2 regions of the Dyella sp. NPDC103356 genome follow, and region 2 is predicted to be linked to the other one. Evidence: predicted binding sites of a transcription regulator. Region 2 holds the regulator's gene; the other holds the start of a gene.
The links. Region 2 encodes sigma-54, which starts transcription at its own class of promoters, with help from an activator protein. Its sites were predicted from a motif close to TGGCACGNGCNTTGC; they were not measured.

Region 1: a site for sigma-54 is predicted at 5,534-5,548, ahead of ACZ6WW_RS05510 (PilZ domain-containing protein). Genes of this name have one in related genera too.

The regions. Positions count from the first base shown of each region.
Region 1 is NZ_JBVJLZ010000002.1:458,944-466,680, reverse strand. It holds gene acnA (aconitate hydratase AcnA) at 1-2,571, shown strand, start outside; gene ACZ6WW_RS05520 (hypothetical protein) at 2,761-3,201, opposite strand; gene ACZ6WW_RS05515 (AMP-binding protein) at 3,326-5,008, shown strand; gene ACZ6WW_RS05510 (PilZ domain-containing protein) at 5,074-5,382, opposite strand; gene ACZ6WW_RS05505 (segregation and condensation protein A) at 6,271-7,182, shown strand; gene scpB (SMC-Scp complex subunit ScpB) at 7,208-7,737, shown strand, end outside.
Region 2 is NZ_JBVJLZ010000011.1:55,588-63,324, reverse strand. It holds gene murA (UDP-N-acetylglucosamine 1-carboxyvinyltransferase) at 1-781, opposite strand, end outside; gene ACZ6WW_RS20675 (BolA family protein) at 826-1,065, opposite strand; gene ACZ6WW_RS20670 (KpsF/GutQ family sugar-phosphate isomerase) at 1,293-2,306, shown strand; gene ACZ6WW_RS20665 (KdsC family phosphatase) at 2,470-3,015, shown strand; gene lptC (LPS export ABC transporter periplasmic protein LptC) at 3,012-3,674, shown strand; gene lptA (lipopolysaccharide transport periplasmic protein LptA) at 3,571-4,203, shown strand; gene lptB (LPS export ABC transporter ATP-binding protein) at 4,207-4,926, shown strand; gene ACZ6WW_RS20645 (RNA polymerase factor sigma-54) at 5,097-6,572, shown strand; gene hpf (ribosome hibernation-promoting factor, HPF/YfiA family) at 6,720-7,043, shown strand; gene hprK (HPr(Ser) kinase/phosphatase) at 7,254-7,737, shown strand, end outside.

The DNA of each region.
Region 1 (7,737 bases), on a different contig from region 2:
GAGGCGATCGCCAACTGGGACGCCAAGGCCGAGCCCGATACCGAGATCGCCTTCATGCCCGCCCGCGTGGTGCTGCAGGATTTCACCGGCGTGCCTTGCGTGGTCGATCTGGCCGCGATGCGCGATGCGGTGGTCAAGCTCGGTGGCGACGCCACCCAGATCAATCCGCTGGCACCGGCCGAACTGGTGATCGATCACTCGGTCCAGGTCGATGCGTTCGGCTCCGAGTCGGCGCTGGAAAAGAACGTCGAGATCGAATTCGAGCGCAACCAGGAGCGTTACTCGTTCCTGCGCTGGGGCCAGAAGGCCTTCAACAATTTCAAGGTGGTGCCGCCGCGTACCGGCATCGTGCACCAGGTGAACCTGGAGCATCTGGCTCGCGTGGTGTTCACCGCGGACAAGGACGGCCAGAGCTGGGCCTATCCCGATACGGTGTTCGGTACCGATAGCCACACCACCATGATCAACGGTATCGGCGTGCTCGGCTGGGGCGTCGGCGGTATCGAAGCCGAAGCGGCCATGCTCGGCCAGCCCTCTTCCATGCTGATTCCGCAAGTGGTCGGTTTCAAGCTGACCGGCAAGCTCAGCGAGGGCGTCACCGCCACCGACCTGGTGCTGACCGTGACGCAGATGCTGCGCAAGCTCGGCGTGGTCGGCAAGTTCGTCGAGTTCTTCGGCGACGGCCTCAAGCACCTGCCGTTGGCCGACCGCGCCACCATCGCCAACATGGCACCGGAATACGGTGCGACCTGCGGCATCTTCCCGGTCGACCAGGAAGCGCTGAATTACATGCGCCTGTCCGGCCGCACCGAAGCGCACATCACGCTGGTCGAAAGCTATGCCAAAGCGCAGGGCCTGTGGCACGACGAAAACGCGCACGAGCCGCGCTTCACCACCACGCTGGAACTCAACCTGGCCGAAGTGAAGCCGTCACTCGCCGGCCCGAAGCGCCCGCAGGATCGCGTGCTGCTCGAAGGTGTGAAGCAGAGCTTCCACGATGCCGTGGGTCCGCTCACCGCGAATCGCAAGCCGCGCAATGGCGACGCCTCGCGTTATGCCAGCGAAGGCGGCGCGAGCGCGATCGGCAACGAAGCCAATGCCATCGGCGAAGGCTCGGTCGCGGTCACGCGCAACAACCAGAGCTTTGATCTGAAGGACGGCTCGGTGGTGATTGCCGCGATCACGTCCTGCACCAACACCTCCAACCCGGCGGTGATGCTCGGCGCTGGCCTGCTTGCCAAGAAAGCCGCCGCCAAGGGCCTGACCGCCAAGCCGTGGGTCAAGACCTCGATCGGCCCGGGTTCGCTGGTGGTCACCGATTACCTGGAAAAAACCGGCCTGCTCAAGGAGCTGGAAAAGATCGGCTTCTACATCGTCGGCTACGGCTGCACCACCTGCATCGGCAACTCCGGTCCGCTGCCGCCGGAAATCAGCCAGGGCATCGGCGAAGGCGACCTGGCGGTGGCGTCGGTGCTCTCGGGCAATCGCAACTTCGAAGGCCGCGTGCATCCGGAAGTGAAGATGAACTATCTCGCTTCGCCGCCGCTGGTGGTTGCCTATGCCTTGGCGGGCACGCTCGATATCGATCTGACCAAGGACGCGCTGGGCACCGGCAGCGACGGCAAGCCGGTTTTCCTGAAAGACATCTGGCCGTCGAACAAGGAAATCTCCGACACTATCGCCGGCGCGATCAATCCGCAGATGTTCGAAAAGAACTATGCGGACGTGTTCAAGGGCGATACGCGCTGGAACCATATCGCCTCGCCGGACGGCTCGGTCTATCAGTGGGACGACTCGACCTACATCAAGAACCCGCCCTACTTCGACGGCATGAGCAAGGAGCCGGGCACGATCGAGGACATCCACGGCGCGCGCGTGCTGGGCGTGTTCGGCGACTCGATCACCACCGACCACATTTCACCGGCCGGCTCGATCAAGAAGGACAGCCCGGCGGGCCGCTTCCTGATCTCCAAGGGCGTGGAGCCCAAGGATTTCAACTCCTACGGTTCGCGTCGCGGCAACGACGACGTGATGGTGCGCGGCACCTTCGCCAACATCCGCATCAAGAACCTGATGCTCGACGGTGTCGAAGGCGGCTACACGCTCTACGTCCCGAACGGCGAGCAATTGGCCATCTACGACGCGGCGATGAAGTACAAGGCCGACAAGACGCCGCTGGTGGTCCTGGCCGGCAAGGAATACGGCACCGGCTCGTCGCGCGACTGGGCGGCCAAGGGCACGTTGCTATTGGGCGTCAAGGCCGTGATCGCCGAGAGCTTCGAGCGCATCCATCGCTCCAACCTGGTCGGCATGGGCGTGCTGCCCTGCCAGTTCCAGGATGGCGAGAATGCACACTCGCTGGGCCTGACCGGCAAGGAAACCTTTGACATCGTCGGCCTGGACGGCGGCGAATCGAAGACCGCCAAGGTCACCGCCACCGCCGCTGATGGCAGCACCAAGAGCTTCACCGTAAAGGTGCTGCTGTTGACGCCGAAGGAACGCGAGTTCTTCCGTCATGGTGGGATTCTGCAGTATGTGTTGCGGCAGTTGGCTAGCAAGAAAGCCGCCTGAGATTGAAAAGAAACCGCCGATAGGCGGTTTCTTTTTTTGCTCGTCATTCCGGCGCAGGCCGGAATCCACCCCTCAACGTATATGTTCAAAAGACGTGGATTCGGGCGTCATCACTGAGGCTTAGATTCCGGCCTGCGCCGGAATGACGAAGTAGGAGGGACTGCGAATGCCAGGCCGGAGCTTGTCATGTCATTGCGACCACGTGGCCGTAAAACAAACCAATGCCTTCCCTTCTCGCCGCCAACCACTCTCAACCTGATAAACCCCCATCTGCGCCGGCAACAGCTTCCCGCCGCTGGTCAACGTGATCGAAAACTTGGCCACATAACGCTCACCCCGCTGCTCGACATCGATCGGCCCAATCAGGGCATGGATCGTCTCGCCACGAAATTTCGCGGCGCGGAGCAAGCCGGTCAGCTCCCGCTTGTCCGTCTGGCCACCGTTCCCATCGAAATCGTCGCTGAGCACATCAGCCAGCGCCGAGGCGTCGGCCTGCTCGGCGGCCTTGCTGGCCGCGGCAATCGCCTGCCGGATACGCTCTTCGTCGGATGTGCGATGGCAACCCGCCGTGGCACCGGCCAGGGCGAGCAGCACCAGCGAAAACAAGGCGATGCGAAAGCGTTTGGTCATGCTCTATCCTCGTTGCAGCGCGGCTTGCTGCATACGCAAGCGTATGCTCCAATGCCGCGGCCGTATACCGCTAATGCACGATGCTGACCATCGGCGGATCGAAACTGGGAGCTTGGGATAAAACATGAGCAATGAGCGTCCGTGGCTGAAGCATTATCCGGATGGTGTACCCGCAGAAATCGACATCAACCAGTACCCATCGGTTGTCGCGGTGCTGGAAGAAGCCTTCGAACGTTTTCGTGAACGCCCGGCCTTCGCCAGTTTTGGCAAGAAGCTCAGCTACGGCCAGATCGATGCGATGAGCAAGCAGTTCGCCGGTTATCTCACCGGTGAGCTCAAGCTGGTCAAGGGCGATCGCATCGCGATCATGATGCCCAACGTGCTGCAATATCCGATCGCCCTGTTCGGCGCGTTGCGCGCCGGGCTGATCGTGGTCAATACCAACCCGATGTACACCGCGCGCGAACTGAAGCATCAGCTGGAAGATTCCGGCGCGAAGGCCATCGTGGTGCTGGACAATTTCGCCGCAACCTTGCAGCAGGTCGTAGCCGAGACCGGGGTCAAGCACATCGTCACCACCGGCATCGGCGATCTGCTCGGCCTCAAGGGCGTGCTGGTCAACTTTGTCGTCAAGAACGTCAAGAAGCTGGTACCGGCCTTCAGCCTGCCGCAAGCGGTGCGCTTCAAGGACGCCTTGTCGCGTGGCGCAGCCCACACGGTGAAGACGCCCGATATCGGCCACGACGACATCGCCTTCCTGCAATATACCGGTGGCACCACCGGTGTGGCCAAGGGTGCAATGCTCACGCACGGCAACATGGTCGCCAACATGCTGCAGGCCGGTTCGTGGATCGGCACCAATCTGCGACCGGGTCAGGAAGTAGTGATTACGGCGTTGCCGCTGTATCACATCTTTTCGCTGACCGCGAACGGCCTGGTCTTCATGCGCCTTGGCGGCCTGAGCTGGCTGATTACCAATCCACGCGACATGCCGGGCTTCGTCAAGGAGCTCAAAGCATCGGGCTTTACCGCGCTGACTGGTGTCAACACGCTGTTCAATGGTCTGCTCAATACGCCAGGCTTTGCCGAGCTCGATTTCTCGCGCCTGCATCTGAGTCTGGGTGGCGGCATGGCCGTGCAGCGCGCGGTGGCCGAGCGCTGGAAGAAGGTCACCGGCTGCACCCTGGTCGAGGCCTATGGCCTGACCGAAACCTCACCCGCCGCGTGTATCAATCCGCTCGACCTTAAGGACTACAACGGCTCGATCGGCCTGCCGATCTCCTCCACTGACGCGGCCGTCTGGTCCGAAGACAATCAACCGTTGCCGGTTGGTGAAGCGGGCGAGCTGATGATCCACGGCCCGCAGGTGATGAAGGGTTACTGGCAACGTCCGGACGAAACCATCAAGGTGCTCGGCAGCGACGGTTGGCTGCACACCGGCGACATCGCCAAGATGGACGAGAACGGCTACTTCTATATCGTCGATCGCAAGAAGGACATGATCCTGGTGTCCGGCTTCAACGTGTACCCGAACGAAGTCGAAGACGCCGTCATGCAGCACCCTGGCGTAGCCGAAGTGGCCGCCATCGGCATGCCCGACGAGCATTCCGGCGAGGTGGTGAAGATTTTCGTGGTGCGCAAGGACCCGAACCTCACCGTCGAGGAGCTCAAGCAGTTCTGCAAGGAGAACCTCACCGGTTATAAGCGCCCCAAGGTGATCGAGTTCCGCGACGCGCTGCCCAAGAGCAATGTGGGCAAGATTCTGCGGCGTGAACTGCGCGATGAGAAGAAGCCGGCTGCGGCCTGAGTGCTCTCCAAGTCCATAAAAAAAGCCCGCTTGATGCGGGCTTTTTTTTGTGTTGAAAGCCGAGCCTACTCGTCCTTCCACATTTCCAGGATATCCGCATAACCGCCCAGCAGATTCCACAGCGGCACCTGCTTGTCTTCGGGAATGTGGGTATAGGCAAAGCCGATGTGGCGGCTCGATACACGCGCGACGATGGCCTCCAGGTGGATATGCAGGTCGTGGCCGAAGATCATGTCCAGCACCCAGCTCTGGCCGGCTTCGCCTTTCCAGCCCAGGGGGCGGCGTAATAGAACGCCGGTGGCCGAGATGTCCACCAGATCGGTGGGCTGCGATTGATCGCCGCGGCTCATCAGCACTGTGGTCTCGATGCGCATGCGCGCCGGCCTCAGCTGCTCCGAATCGCTTCCTTTGCTGGTTTGGTCGTCTTTCGTCACGCGCCTTCTCCCCGCCGCCTGCTCGCCGGTTCGTCCAAGGGCACCCCGCCGCTCGAACCCCGTTTCTTTGGCGACCACTTACCACCGCAAAGCAAGCCGTATGCCATGTCACCTATTTGTATCATTTCAAGGTCGTTTTAGGCATTTGTAGACGCGACTTTATCGCCGCTATCGCTCGAATATGTGCGGTTTGACAGCTATTGCGACCATGCGCGGGCGATTTGTCGCATAGCATCATGACCGAACCGCGCCATGCGCCGACACGATGGGTCACATGCTGCCCCACTACCGAATAGGCGGCACTGAGGCGGATAACCCCAGCCGCCTCAGTGCTGAATATCCCGTGCTTAATCCCGGGGCGATACTGGACTTGTCGTCTCACTGCCATTACTCTGTCAGCCACGCAAGGGTTCTTAGATTGCCGCACAAGCCGGTCCAAACCGGTTGCCACGGCTCAAGCCCCATGCGCTCAGCAGACCGCCAAACCATCAGTGACGCCAGGCTCGTCACCTCATGGCTTGCGTCGTCGTACCGGTTAACTGGCCGAACGATGGTGCCGTGGTGGTCGCTCAGCACGGCCCGCCTGACCGAAATCGCCATGGAGCGGTTTCATCAAGCGAGATACCGGGGTGACGATGGCGCGCGTGGCGCCGCAGCTGAACGCCAACGATTATTTAGCTTCAGGGTCATCGGGTCGCCGCCTGACAATCGGCATCCTGACGGGGACATTCGTTAAGCGCACGCCGGGACTTACCGGCCGGACAGAACGGTTCCTAATGTGTTGAAAGCATTACCTGCCGCCCGCACGCGGCCCAACGACATGTATTGATGAGCACCGAGCCCGAAGCGGTCGTAGCACCGCAGGACGCTTTCGCGTCGGTACCGCAACAACAGGAAATGCCGCTGGCCATCGTGCGCGGCGAGCCGATGTTGCAGATGCCGCAGGATCTGTACATTCCGCCGGATGCGCTCGAAGTCATCCTGGAGGCGTTCGAGGGCCCGCTGGATCTGCTGCTTTATCTGATCCGCCGGCAAAACCTGGACATTCTGGATATTCCGGTCGCCGAGATTACCCGGCAGTACATGGAATACATCGAGCTGATGCGCGATGTCATGCGCCTGGAGCTGGCGGCCGAATACCTGCTGATGGCCGCGATCCTGGCCGAGATCAAGTCGAGGCTGCTGTTGCCCCGGCCGCCTTCCGAAGAAGGCATCGAGGAAGACCCGCGTGCCGAGCTGGTACGTCGTTTGCAGGAGTACGAACGGTTCAAGCGTGCTGCCGAAGATATCGATGCCCTGCCCCGGCTGGAGCGCGACACGGTAGTGGTCCAGGCCGACGTCGGCGAGCGCAACGTGATCAAGTTGCCGCCGCCGTTGGACCTCAAGGAGCTTTTGCTGGCACTCAAGGATGTGATGCACCGTGCCGAATTGTTCGGTCATCACGCGATCAAACGCGAGGCGCTCAGCGTTCGCCAGCGTATGGGCGAGTTGCTGGGCCGCTTGAACGACAGTCAGTTCCACCGCTTCGAAACCCTGTTCGATGTCAGCGAAGGGCGGTTGGGCGTGGTGGTGACCTTCCTGGCCATGCTGGAGCTGGCCAAGGAAATGTTGGTGGAGATCGTGCAGGAAGAACCGCTGGCAGCGATTTACGTCAAGGCAAAGGTGACGATGGCAGAGGAACCGGCGGAAGCGGAAGAAACCGCCCCCGATGACGACCTCGCCGCGTCAGCCTACGAATAATGCATCCGCATCCGACCTGAAGGCCATGCAGATCGAGCAATTGAAACCCATTATCGAGGCCGCGCTGTTGGCCGCCTCCCAACCGATGACCGTCGTCCAGTTGAACGAGCTGTTCAACGAAGATGAGGAAGTCGGTCGCGAGGATATCGCCAAGGCGCTCGAAGCCCTGGCCGCCGACTGCGAAGGCCGCGGCGTGCAGCTATTGGAAGTCGCCTCCGGCTTTCGATATCAGGTGCGCCAGGATGTGCATCCGTGGATTTCGCGGATGTGGACGGAAAAACCCAGCCGCTATTCGCGCGCGCTGCTGGAGACTCTGGCCTTGATTGCCTATCGCCAGCCCATTACCCGCCCGGAAATCGAACAGATCCGCGGCGTGGTGGTGTCGTCCAATATCGTCAAGACACTGGAAGAACGCGAATGGATCCGCGTGGTGGGCTACCGCGACGTGCCCGGCAAGCCGGCCCTGTTCGGCACCACCCGCCTGTTCCTGGACTACTTCAATCTGAAATCGCTGGACGAACTGCCGCCGCTGTCGGAAATCCGCGATATGGAAGA
Region 2 (7,737 bases):
CGAGCGTACTGGCCCGCGCGTTACGCGCACGGACCTTGCCGCCGGTCATCGCGGCACCGACCAGGAAAGTACCGGTTTCGATGCGGTCCGGCAGCACTTCGTATTCGGCGCCATGCAGGCGCTCCACGCCATGGATCACCATGGTCGAGGTGCCGGCGCCTTCGATCTGCGCGCCCATCGCGATCAGGCAGTTGGCCAGGTCGACGACTTCCGGTTCCTGCGCGGCGTTTTCGATGATGGTGGTGCCCTGAGCCAGGGCTGCGGCCATCATGATGTTCTCGGTACCAGTCACGGTGACCATGTCCATGGCGATGCGCGCGCCCTTCAGACGCTTGGCCTTGGCCTTGATGTAGCCGTTCTCGACGACCACCTCGGCACCGAGCGCCTCCAGGCCGCGGATGTGCTGGTCGACCGGACGCGAGCCGATCGCGCAGCCGCCCGGCAGCGAGACTTCCGCCTCGCCAAAGCGGGCCACCAGCGGGCCGAGCACCAGGATCGACGCACGCATGGTGCGCACCAGGTCGTACGGGGCGAAATAACGGTCGGTCGAGCGCGGGTCGACCTGCATCTTCATGCGGTCGTCCAAGGTGAGCTGGGTGCCCATCTGGCCGAGCAGTTCGATGAAGGTGGTGACGTCGTGCAGGTGCGGCACGTTGCTGATCGCTACCGGCTCGTCGGCCAGCAGACAGGAAGCGAGGATCGGCAACACGGCGTTCTTGGCACCGGAAATGCCCACTTCGCCATGGAGCGGCTCACCACCGCTGATCAGAATCTTGGCCATCAAAAGTCCTTAAAGAGAATGTCTGGAGGGCGGTAGCGCGGTCGTCAGCGACGCGCGGCCACTTCCTCGGGCGTATAGGTTTTCAGCGCCAGGGCATGAATGGCCCCGCCCATCAGGTCGCCGAGGGTCGAGTAGACCAGGCGGTGGCGGGCCAAAGGCAACTTGCCGGCGAACTGGCTGGCGACTACTTCGGCCTCGAAGTGCACGCCGTCATCGCCGCTGACATCGGCGCGCGCGCCGGGCAGGCCGGTTTCAATCATTGCCTGAATAGTGGCTGCGTCCATGGGGTTCCTGCTTGGAGCTGATGCGGCGACGCCTGCGATAGAAGTGCATACTTCCATCCAACGCGCCGTCATATAACGGTAAAATGCGAATATGCCATGGTAATGGAAATCTTCTGTCGCAGAAACGACAGCGGTGTCCGCTTCAGCCCGGCACAAAGGAGTGAGCCGAGCAGCCGATCCCCCGGTCGGCAAGCTTACGGACCGCCGATCCTAGCCCCCGAGGACGCATGAACGCCCATATCGCACGCCCCAGCCAGCCCGCCTTGATCGACGCAGACGCCATCATCCAAAGCGCCCGCACCGTGATCGCCACCGAGGCGGACGCGATCCGGGCGCTCGAGCCGCGCATCGGCCAGGATTTCGTCGAAGCCTGCCGGTTGATCCTCGGCTGTGCGGGCCGCGTGGTGGTGATCGGCATGGGCAAGTCTGGGCACATCGCCCGCAAGGTGGCGGCCACCCTCGCCTCAACCGGTACGCCGGCGTTCTTCGTCCATCCGGGCGAGGCCAGCCATGGCGACCTGGGCATGATCCTGCCGCAGGACGTGGTGCTGGCCTTGTCGGCCTCCGGCGAAACCGACGAAATCCTGTTCATCCTGCCAGTCATCAAGCGCCAGGGCATCCCCCTGATCGCCATGACCGGCAACGATCAATCGTCTCTGGCCAAGCAGGCCGACCTGCATCTGGACACCAGCATCTCGGTCGAAGCCTGCCCCCTCGGCCTGGCGCCCACCGCCAGCACCACGGCCGCCCTGGTGATGGGCGACGCGCTGGCCGTGGCCCTGCTCGAAGCCCGTGGCTTTACCTCCGAGGACTTTGCCCGTTCGCATCCGGCGGGCAGCCTGGGCCGGCGTCTGCTGCTGCATATCAGCGACATCATGCATACCGGCGAGGGCATCCCGACCGTGGCGCCCGACGCCAGCCTGACCCAGGCGCTGGTGGAAATGACCCGCAAGCACCTGGGCATGACCGCGGTGATCGATGCCGACCGCCGCCTGCTCGGCGTGTTTACCGACGGCGACCTGCGCCGCGCCCTGGACGACGACGACGTGGACCTGCGCGGCGCCAGCGTCGCCGAGGTGATGACCCGCGGCCCCAAGACCATCGGGGCCGACAAGCTGGCCATCGAAGCGGCTCAACTGATGGAAAAGCATCAGATTCACGCCCTGCTGGTGGTCGATGAGCAGCAAAAAGTGGTCGGCGCGCTTAACATTCATGATCTGCTCCGCGCCCGCGTGGTGTGATGGCGTGATATCTGGGGATGGGAGACGGGTTGTGGGGGCGCTTGATGTAGGCCACCGCGAGCCTCGTGCGTTAAGAAGCTGCCGCAAGGCCTGAGCCTGGCGCCCCCACTGCCCGTCCCCATCTCCATCAAGTTGTCTTCGTCCCAGCCAGGCTATCGTGAACGTGTCTACCTATCTCGCTGACGTCCCCGCCGAAGTCCTCGCTCGCGCCGCCAAAATCCGGCTGGCCGTGTTCGACGTGGATGGCACGCTGACCGACGGCCGGCTCTGGTACGGCGAAGACGGCCATGAGGCGAAGATTTTCCACGTGCACGACGGTCTCGGCCTGAAACTGTTGCAAAACAACGGTGTACAGGTAGCGATTTTGTCCGCGCGAATCAGTCATCCGGTTGCCCTGCGCGCCGAAGAGCTCGATATCGCCCACGTCTACCAGGGCCAGAACGACAAGCGCGCCTGCCTGAATCAGCTGATCGATGCGCTGCAGCTGAGTCCGGATCAGGTCGCCTTTGTCGGCGACGACCTGCCCGACCTGCCTGCCATGGCCATCTCGGGCCTGGCGGTGGCAGTAGCCAACGCCCATCCCTGGGTAGCCGAACGCGCCCACTGGCAAACCCGTCGAAGCGGTGGCCAGGGCGCGGCGCGCGAAGTGGCCGATCTGATTCTTCTCGCCCAGGGCCGCGTCGCCGCGGAACAGGAGCGCTGGCGATGAGATTGCCGGGGTTTCTGCGCGATCGCGGCACACCCGCGCTGATCGTGCTGCTTGCGCTCGGCATCGTCGCCGCGCAAGGCGTGTATTGGTGGCTGGCGCCTTCACCCAAGGTGAGCGACTTCGTCGGTCCGCCGCGTTCGGGCTATGTGCTGACCAACTTCCGCTTGTGGTCCTACGACGAGGACGGCCAACCGAGCTTCGGCATGAATGCGCCGCACCTGGAGCGCCGCGAGGGCGACGAGTCGTTGTATATCAACGCGCCCAAGTACGACCTGCCTTCCAATCAGCCCGGCGTGCCGGACTGGTCGGGCGATTCGACCTATGCCTGGGTCGACAAGGCCGGCACCCTGCTGAAGCTGCAGGGCGCGGTCTATATGCACCGCCCGGCCTTTGCCGATACGCCGCCGGCCGATCTGCATACGTCCGAAGTGACCGCCTGGCCGAAAGAAAATCGTATGCAAACCGACGCCCCGGCACAGTTGACCCAGGGCGACAGTAGAATGAACGGCATCGGCATGCGTGCCAACCTCAACGACAATCATCTGGAGCTCCTCAATGACGTCCACGGCACATTCGTCCCGCGCCCGCGGAGTCGTCCGGTACAGCCTGCTGCTCCTGGGGCTGCTCGCGCTGCAACCGGCGCTGGCAAGAAAGGATGACCGCGACAAGCCGATGAACGTCGAGCACGCCAATTCGTTCGACGGTTTCAACGCGCCCAACAGCATCACCACCCTCACCGGGAACGTGGTGATCACCCAGGGCACGATGAAGGTCACCGGCAATCTGGCCAAGATCTATTTCGATGGCGACCAGAACGTCAGCCGCATGGTGATGACGGGCACGCCCGCGCACATCCAGCAGATCGACGATTCGGGCAACCTGATGACCGGTGACGCCACGCAGCTGGACTACGACAACATCAACGGCATTGCCGTGCTCACCGGCAATGCCGTGGTCAAGCAGCAGGGCCGTGGCGAAGCCCACGGCGACAAGCTCACCTACAACACCCAGACCAGCCAGATGAATGGCGAGAGCGGTGGCGACGGACGCGTGGCGATGACCTTCGTACCCAAGCCGCGCACCGACAAGGGCGCCAAGCCGGCGACGCCGCCGGCCAAGCCTGCGAGCAGCGCGTCGGCACCGGCGCCTGCCCAATCCACGTCGACCAAGCCGCAGGGACAACCGTAATCCATGCTTTCTGCTGAAGGTCTGCAAAAGAGTTTCCGTACCCGCCAGGTCGTGCGCGACTTTGCCTTTTCGATTCGCGAAGGCGAGGTCGTCGGTCTGCTCGGCCCGAACGGCGCGGGCAAAACCACCTGCTTCTACATGATCGTCGGCCTGATCGAGGCCGATGCGGGCTTGATCAAGCTCGACAAACAGGACATCACCGGCCTGCCGATGCATGCTCGCGCCAAGCTCGGCATCGGCTATCTCCCGCAGGAAGCCTCGGTGTTCCGGCGCCTGACGGTGTCGGACAACATCATGGCGGTGCTGGAATTGCGCGAAGGCCTGGATCAGCGCCAGCGCAATACCGAGCTGGAAAGCCTGCTCGACGAGCTGAAGATCGCGCACATCGCCGAACAGAAAGGCATCAGCCTGTCGGGCGGCGAGCGCCGACGCGTGGAAATCGCCCGCGCCTTGGCCGCGCAGCCGCGTTACATGCTGCTCGACGAACCGTTCGCCGGCGTCGACCCGATTTCGGTAGGCGAAATCCAGCGCATCGTCCGTCATCTGAAAGAGCGCGGTATCGGCGTGCTGATCACCGATCATAACGTTCGCGAAACACTCGGAATCTGTGACCGAGCCTACATTCTCAACGATGGCGAAGTGCTATCGCGTGGTACGCCGGCACACATCCTGGCCGACGAGAAGGTGCGTGAAGTCTATCTGGGCCGCGAATTCCGGTTGTAATCCGAATACCTGCCCGGTTTGCAGGTGCGCCGCCATGACACGACGTTTTAACGTAACCCTGATCCAAATCACATTCGACTGTACGCTCTAGCCTCCCCTGGCGACTAGGGCTATGGTCGCACCCGTTTATAGGGGTTAGGATGACCCCAGTTCATCTTTTCCCGGCTGGCATGAAAACCGGACTGCAGTTTCGCCTCAATCAGCAACTTACGCTCACGCCTCAACTTCAACAGGCTATCCGCCTGCTGCAGCTGTCGCAGTTGGAGCTGGAGGCCGAGCTGCGCCAGATTGCCGAGAGCAATCCGCTGCTCGAGTTCTCCGAAGAATCCACCGACAACGAAAACGCCGAAGACGGCAGCTTCGAAAACGCGGTCGAAGTACCGGTGCCATCCAGCACCAAGAGCAGCGACGATAGCGGCCCGGGCGATGATGCCGAAGCGCCAGACTGGAGCGACGGCCCCGGCGATCAGCCGATCGACTTTTCCAGCAGCGGTAGCGCCAGTTCCAGCCGCAACAACGGCAATGGCGACGAAGACGGCTTCGAGCCGCAAAACGCCGCGCCGGAAACGTTGCACGAACACCTGATGTGGCAGCTGAATCTGACGCACATGACGCCGCGTCAACGCACCATTGCAACGGTGCTGATCGATGCGGTCAATGCGGACGGTTACCTGAGCGAAGGCCTGGAAGCCGTCGCTGCCGCCATTCCCGCCGACTTGAAGGCAAGCCTCGACGAAGTCGACGGCGTGCGCCGCCTGCTGCAGCGTTTTGATCCCACCGGTGTGGCAAGCCTGGACTTGCGCGATTGCCTGCGAGTGCAGCTGGAACAGTTCGACCCCGACACGCCGCATATCGAACTGGCGCTGCGCATCGTCGACAACGAACTCGAATTGCTCGCGCGCAACGACGTCAGCAAGCTGGCGCGCCGTCTGCGCGCCGAGCCGGAAGAGGTTTCCGCCGCGTCCATGCTGATCCGCAGCCTGGATCCGCGCCCTGGCGCGTCGATGGACCCGACACCGGTCGAATACGTTGCGCCCGACGTGTACGCACGCAAGGACGGTGGCCGTTGGCGCGTGAGCCTCAATCCCGATTGCCAGCCGCGCCTGGGCCTCAACCAGCACTATTGCAACATGATCGCGCAGGCCCGCGGCGAAGACGCCAGTTGGATGCGCGGGCAACTGCAAGAAGCGCGCTGGCTGATCAAGAGCCTGGAGTCGCGCGCGGAAACCTTGCTCAAGGTCGCCGAAGCCATTGTGCGGCGACAGAGCGCTTTTCTCGACTACGGCCCCGAAGCGATGCACCCCCTGGTGCTGCGCGAAGTCGCCGAAGAAGTCGGCATGCACGAATCGACGATTTCTCGCGTGACCACGCGCAAATACATTCACACGCCGCGCGGCACGTTCGAACTCAAGCACTTTTTTTCCAGTGGTGTTTCCACCGAAGACGGCGGCAGCGCATCGGCCACGGCCATCCAGGCGATGCTACGCAAACTCGTCGACGCGGAAGACACACGCAAACCTTTATCGGACCAGGCGATCGCCGAAGAATTGCGCCGCAAGGGCATTCAAGTGGCGCGTCGCACGGTTGCCAAATATCGGGAGGCCATGCGCATACCAAGTTCGAGCGAGCGCCAACGCGCCAATTGATCGGTACGTGAGAAATAAATTCGCGCTTGCGGGAACTTGATCGCGCCAGGAATGTTCCCAGCTTATGACTGATGGTGTTTCCTCGACACCCGAGGATGCATCCAACCCAAGCCGCGAAACGCGGCCAGCATCATGAGGAGGCGCAACATGCAATTCCAACTCAGCGGTCAGCAGATCGAAGTCACCCCGGCCCTGCGCGAGCACGCTACCGCCAAGCTCGACCGCCTTACCCGCCTCGACGAAAAGATATTGAGCCTCAATATCGTTCTCTCGGTCAGCAAGCTGCAGCAGAAAGCCGAAGGCAATCTGTCGGTAAATGGCAGCGTGCTCCACGCCGAGGCCGTCGAATCGGACATGTATGCCTCCATCGATGTCCTGTTCGACAAGCTCACCGCGCAATTGCGCAAACACCGCGACAAGATCTGCGACAAGCACCAGCGTGAAGTACGCGCGGAGCGGCAGTACGGTTGATCTCTCGGGGGCTGGCTAGAGCAAGAGCCCCCTCACCCCAGCCCTCTCCCCCGGCAAGCCAGGGGAGAGGGAGCAAAACCCGGTCCTCTCCCAGCCCATGCCTCGCGACCCGGTATCTTTCGGGGGCGCGTCCTTGTGCTGCAGGGCACAAACGGATCCAAACTGGCACAATATCGCCAGGTGCCGCTCGCGCGGCCAAAGGGACTCCGCTTGGACCGCCTCACCGCTCGACAACTCTACGATGGCGTACACGAACGCATGGCCTTGCGCTGGGTGTCGGGCATGCGTGGGGAAGCGCGCGTGCTCGAACACGGCGTCACCATCAGCCGGCGCCCGTCGCTGATCGGCTACCTGAACGTCATTTACCCCAACAAGATCCAGATCATCGGCACGGAAGAGCTCAACTTCCTCGATGGGCTTGATTCGCGCCAGCGCTGGGAAGTGATCAACAAGATCGCCGCTTACCAGCCGGTGGCGATCATCGTGACCAAGGATCAGGCGATCCCCTCCGATCTGCGCGAAGTCGCCGAAGAAACCAATACGCCCCTGTGGATCAGCTCCAAGCGCGGCCACGAGCTGCTGACCTGGATGCAGTACTACCTGGCGCGCATGCTGGCGCCACGCATCACCCTGCATGGGGTGTTTCTCGAGGTTTTTTCGATCGGCGTGCTGATTACCGGCGAGTCCGGCTCGG